Regions from separate parts of the Rhodococcus sp. Eu-32 genome, predicted to be linked through region 2. Evidence: predicted binding sites of a transcription regulator. Region 2 holds the regulator's gene; the other holds the start of a gene.

Region 1 (3,128 bases), on a different contig from region 2:
GGCGGACGGATGCTGTTGCCGCGTACCGTACCTGCGGGCAGCGCCGTCGAACGACAGTGCCCGTAGATAGCTGATTTCGGTATGCCCCGGTGGCACGTCGAACGGCGGGAGCTTCGGCGCGATCAGGCGAAGATCGAACACACACTCGCGCCCGAGTTCGACCGCGCCACGCACGGCGCCGGGGTGATGCGCGAACAACCGTGCCATCTCCGCCCCGGATCGCAGATGCGTGCCCCCGGTCGGAGCGAGCCACCCGGACGCGTCGTCGAGACTGCTGCGAGCGCGAACCGCGGCCATCGCCATCGCGAGTCGGCCGCTGTCGGGTGTCGCATAGTGAGCAGCCGTCGTCGCGACGATCGGGAGCTCGTATCCACGTGCCAGTTGTGCGAGGGCGTCGTTGCGCTCGTCGTCCTCCGCAATGCCGTGATGGGTGAGCTCGACACTGACACGGTCCGCACCGAACCGGTCGACGAGGTCGGCCAACGCCGCGTCGGCTGCCGACAGGCCCCCGGTATCCAGGGCTCGTCGAACATGACCCTTGCGGCACCCGGTGAGAATCTGCCAATGCCCGCCCGCGGCGTCGGACAAGCCGTCGATGTCGTACTGCGGTTTGCCTTTGACGCCACCGCGCAGATGCGCCGCCGCGATCTCGCGTGACAGCCGTCGATACCCTTCCTGTCCCCTGGCCAGGACCAACAGATGGGAACCGTCCGGATCCAGCTCTCCCGCGCGAGACCGCGCCGTGCCCAGGGACAGCTCGGCCCCGAAGATCGTCCCGATGCCGAGCGCTTTGGCTGCCTCGGCGAAACGCACCACACCGTAGAAACCGTCGTGATCGGTGATCGCGATGGCCTCCAGGCCCAGCCGCACCGCCTCTTCGACCATCACCTCCGGCTGGCTCGCGCCGTCGAGGAAACTGAAAGCAGAGTGAGCGTGCAGTTCCGCGTACGCCGTCGTCGACACCGCCGGGCGTGTCACCTCGTTCTCGTATGCTTCGCGTTTACGCGACCACGCCGGACTGTCGCCGCCGTCGCCGACGACCTCGGGCACCGGCCGCGCCGGGCGGCCCGACAGCACACGTTCCATCTCCGACCACGTGGGTGGGCCGTCGTTCCAACCCATGTGCACCTCCGGTCAGTGTTCGAACGTATGTTCCCATTACACCTCGAGCCACCGACACGAATCAATTGTCGGCTCGCGGCACCGATAGGCTCGCCCGGAACACATGCGCGGCCCCCTTCGACCAGATCCGGAGATCTCGAGTGACACGTTGGGCTTCATTCGTCGTGGCCAGGAAGCGATGGGTGCTCACCATCGCCGTCGTCCTCGTCGCACTCGGTGGCATCTGGGGACTCGGGGTGTTCGGCAAGCTCAGCGAAGGCGGCTTCATCGATCCCGGTAGCGAAGCAGCCCAGGTGAGCTCACTCGTATCGGGACTCGGACAACAGACACCCGACATCGTGGCCATCTACACCCCGCCCGAGGGCAAGACCATCGACGACATCGGCCCCGAGGTCGAGGCCGTGTTGAACGACTTCCAGAGCAAGTACACCGTTCAGAACGTCACGTCGTACTGGACGGCGGAGAACCCGGCAGCCAAAGAGCTTCTGGTCTCGAACGACGGAACGAAGGCACTCGCCACCGTCACGCTCGGCTCGAACTCGGGTGTCACGTTCTCGACGTTCGGTCAGCTTCCGCCGCAGCTCGAAGTGCCAGGGGTGACCTCGCAGTTCGCCGGGGGCTCGGTCGTCGGCGTCTCGTTCAGCACGACGCTGCAGAGCGATCTGGTTCGCTCCGAGGCCATCGCAATCCCGATCACGCTCGTCCTGCTCATCGTGATCTTCGGCGGTGTCGTCGCCGCGGCGGTCCCGGTGTTCGTCGGCATTCTCAGCGTCGTCACCGCTCTGACGATTCTGCACGTGCTGACGACGATCACCGAGGTGAGCTCGTTCTCGATCAACGTCGCATCGCTGCTCGGTCTCGGTCTCGCCATCGACTACGGCCTGTTCATCGTCAGCAGATTCCGAGAAGAGATGCGCGACGGCAAGACCCCGGCCGACGCGACCGTGCGCACCGTTCTGACCGCGGGACGAACGATCGTCTTCTCCGGTCTGCTCCTGATCTGCGCGTTCGCGGGCATGCTGGTGTTCCCGCAACCGGTCGTCAAATCACTCGGCTTCGGCGCGATGGCCGCCGTCGCGGGCGCCGCAGTTCTGTCGCTGACGGCCGTGCCCGCCCTGCTCGCGATCCTCGGGCCGCGAATCAACTCGTTGACGTGGAGCAAGACCGCCTCCGATCGGGGCGACGCACGCGCACAGAAGTTCTGGGGAGGCGTCGTCACCCGGGTGATGCGCAAGCCCGGCATCGTCGCGACCGTCATCGTCGCCGGACTGCTCGTGTTGTCCGCGCCGATCCTGAAGGTGACGCTCGGCGAGGTCGACTACACCGCGCTGCCCGAACACGACCCGGCACGCGTCGCCGTCGAAACCCTCAGCAGCGAGTTCCCGTCCACCGGCGAAGGCGCAGTCGTCGTCCTTCGTGGCACCGACGGCACGAAACCGCAGGGCTCACCGATCGCCGAGGTCACCCGCGAAGCCGGAGAGGTCGACGGCATCGGCAACGTCCAGTTCCGTGGATCGACCGACGACGTCGTCGTTCTACAGGCAACGTACAGCGAACCGGCGGACGGACGGACCGAAGCCGAATCGCAAAGCGCTGCAGTGCAAGGACTGCGCGACATCACACCGCCGGAGGGCACCGAGATCCTGGTCGGCGGCAACAGGGCCTTGACCGACGACGGGAACGCCGCGATCGCGACGTGGTTACCCGCGATGATCGCGATCATGGTGATCTCCACCCTGATCCTGTTGTTCCTCGCCTTCGGCTCGATCGTGCTGCCGATCAAGGCCGTGCTCATGGCCGGACTCAGCCTCGGCGCGACGTTCGGAGTGCTGACCTGGGTGTTCCAGGAAGGACATGGTGCCGAACTACTCGGGGTGACGCCCGCACCGCTCGAAGCGACCTTCGTCGTCCTCATCCTCGCCGTCGTGTTCGGTCTCTCCACCGACTACGAGGTGTTCCTGATGTCGCGGATGGTCGAAGCACGAGCAGCAGGTGCGACGACCGAG
Region 2 (3,128 bases):
CATGCCGTCCGGCAGTACCGATGAGGAGTGATGAAGTGGAACGCACCCTGTTCGATCCGGAGCACGATCTCTTCCGCGAGTCGTACCGCAAGTTCCTCGAACAACACGTCGCTCCGAATCACGCGACGTGGGAAGAGCAGAACATCGTCGACCGTGACGTGTGGGTCGAAGCCGGAAAGCAAGGCTTTCTCGGTATGGCCGTGCCCGAGGAGTACGGCGGCGGGGGAGTCGAGGACTTCCGGTACAACTCCATCGTCACCGAGGAGACGACCAGGGGTGGCTACAGCGGCATCGGCTTCACACTGCACAACGACGTCGTCGCGCCGTACCTGATCAAGCTCACCAACGAGGAGCAAAAGAAGCGGTGGCTGCCCGGATTCTGTTCGGGCGAACTGATTTCCGCGATCGCGATGACCGAGCCCGGCACCGGCAGCGACCTGCAGGGCATCAAGACCAAAGCCGTTCGTGACGGTGACGAGTGGGTGCTGAACGGGTCGAAGACGTTCATCACCAACGGAATCAACGCCGACATCGTCATCGTCGTCGCGTGCACCGATCCGGACAAGGGCGCGCAGGGCTTCAGCCTGCTCGTCGTCGAACGGGACATGCCCGGCTTCGAACGCGGCCGCAATCTCGACAAGATCGGCATGAAGGCGCAGGACACCGCCGAACTCAGCTTCACCGACGTTCGAGTGCCTGCTGCGAACCTGCTCGGCGAAGAAGGCATGGGCTTCATCTACCTCATGCAGAACCTCCCGCAGGAGCGACTGTCCATCGCCGTCGTCGCTGCCGCCGCCATGGAGTCCGCGCTCGACATGACAATTCAGTACTGCCGCGACCGCAAGGCGTTCGGCAAGTCGATCGGCAAGTTCCAGAACACCCGCTTCGTACTGGCCGAACTGGCCACCGAGACCACGGCGACCCGCATCATGGTCGACAAGTTCATCGAACTGCTCAACGCCGGAACGCTGACGGTGCAGGAAGCTGCGATGGCCAAGTGGTGGACGACCGAGAACCAGGTCAAGCTGATCGATCGGTGCCTGCAGCTGCACGGCGGCTACGGCTACATGAAGGAATACCCGATCGCCAAGGCGTACATGGACTCACGCGTCCAGACGATCTACGGCGGCACCACCGAGATCATGAAGGAGATCATCGGGCGCGGGCTGGACCTGTAGTTCCGCCTTCCCGTCCTTTCTCTTTCCCGGCCGAGGGTGACATTCGGTCACTCCGAGTGACCGGAAGGCCACATTCGCTCCGGCCGGGATGCGGCCCGGACGACAGCACGAAGCCCGCGCTCACCGAGTACGACCTCGGTGGACGCGGGCTTCGTCGTTCGTGGAATCAGAGCTTGCGCATCACGGTGACGACCTTGCCCAGGATTGCGGCGTCGTTGCCCGGAATGGGTTCGAACAATGGGTTGTGCGGCATGAGCCAGATATCGCCCTTCGACCGCTTGAACGTCTTCACGGTGGCCTCGCCGTCGATCATCGCCGCGACGATGTCGCCGTTGTCGGCCACGCTCTGCTGCCGTACGACCACCCAGTCGCCGTCGCAGATCGCGGCGTCGATCATCGACTCGCCGACGACCTTGAGAAGGAACAACGACCCCTGGCCGACGAGTTCGCGGGGCAGCGGAAAGACGTCCTCGACGGCTTCCTCGGCGAGAATCGGGCCACCGGCGGCGATACGTCCGAGGACGGGCACGAACGTGGGTGTCGGCAGCTGATCCTCGGCGGCAGCCGAACCGTCGGCGACGGCGGCTGCGTGATCGGCCTGCACCTCGTCGAGTCCGCGAACATCCACCGCACGGGGACGGTTCGCGTCACGGCGCAGGAATCCCTTGCGTTCGAGCGTCCGCAGCTGATGGGCGACCGACGACGTCGACGTCAGACCGACCGCGTCACCGATCTCACGGATGCTCGGCGGGTACCCGCGCTCGGTGACCGATGCGCGAATGACCTCGAGTACCTTGCGCTGACGCTCCGTGAGCCCCGCGTTGATGTCGGTGCCTTCTCCTTCGAAGGCCTTCGCCGTCGGCACGGCGGCAGGCTTGCCCGCCGAACTCTTGCCGGCAGACCTGGATCCGGCGGACTTCGGTGCCGGTGTAGACCCTGACGAGGTCTCGTCCTTCATACGTGCATCCTCCTGCCGTCTCGGCGTGCGTTGCCGATGCTGGTGTGGCTGTCGCCTGTGGTTCTGTGACGCCATTTCGAGTGGTGCCGGTGTGACGTGTGGTTTCTGACACGAATCTAGCCCGTCGACGCTGTTCGATCAAACATCTGTTCGATCCGTGTCGCATTTTCTACTGACTTTGTCGGACCCGCGTGATAGAACTTCGAACAAGCGTTCATCGAACGCCTGATCGAATGGAACGAAGGCAAGTGTTCGATCATCGTCGACAGCAGTGGAGATCTCGATGAGCATCACGGTTTCAGACCCTCGGGTGGTCCGCCCGGTCGCGCGTCCCTCCCGTCGACGCGCAACGCCCGCGCGACGTCGCTACGTGCACTCGGCCCCGTCGGCACATCAGCCGTCGTCGATGGGTGCGTACGCGGACTCGTGCGTCGAAGAACGCCGTTCCGATCAGTCGATCTCGTGGCAGGCCACCGTGGCAGGCGTCGTGGGTACCGCAGTGGTGATCCTCGCGCTGGTCGGGCTCGCCAACCTCCGCGCGGGGCAGCTCGAACCGGCGTCGCAGCCGCCCAGTCAATCGGTGGAGCACGTCGTACCGTCGGCCACGGGAGAATGATCTCGTCATGTCGCCGGTGGTCGGCTTTCCGTCCCAGACGGGTGATCGAGTTCAGCACGTAGCGCTCCGAGTATTCTCGGAGCCTGCACCTCCCGTGCGTCCTAGGTGTTTCACGGGTCCTCCGCGTTCGACCGGTGATGGCGGGGAGTGCATCGGCTACGACGGAGGCTCCGACATGCATTGCCCGTTCTGCAGGCACCCTGATTCGCGCGTGGTGGATTCCCGCGAGGCGGACGAAGGCCAGGCGATTCGTCGGCGTCGGTCGTGCCCGGAATGCGGTCGTCGGTTCACCACCGTCGAAACAGCGGTCCTCGCGGTCGTGAAGCGCAGCGGCGTCACCGAGCCGTTCAGCCGCGAGAAGGTCGTCAAAGGTGTG

Evidence for each region. Region 2 encodes LexA, which represses DNA repair genes until DNA is damaged. Its sites were predicted from a motif close to CGAACANNTGTTCG; they were not measured.
Region 1: DK926_RS19900 (error-prone DNA polymerase) is a predicted target of LexA. The motif match lies at 1,143-1,156, and genes of this name have one in related genera.

What each region holds. Positions count from the first base shown of each region.
Region 1 is NZ_QGNK01000018.1:7,739-10,866, forward strand. It holds gene DK926_RS19900 (error-prone DNA polymerase) at 1-1,122, opposite strand, end outside; gene DK926_RS19905 (MMPL family transporter) at 1,263-3,128, shown strand, end outside.
Region 2 is NZ_QGNK01000030.1:16,459-19,586, reverse strand. It holds gene DK926_RS24505 (acyl-CoA dehydrogenase family protein) at 36-1,178, shown strand; gene lexA (transcriptional repressor LexA) at 1,345-2,136, opposite strand; gene DK926_RS24495 (hypothetical protein) at 2,420-2,752, shown strand; gene nrdR (transcriptional regulator NrdR) at 2,928-3,128, shown strand, end outside.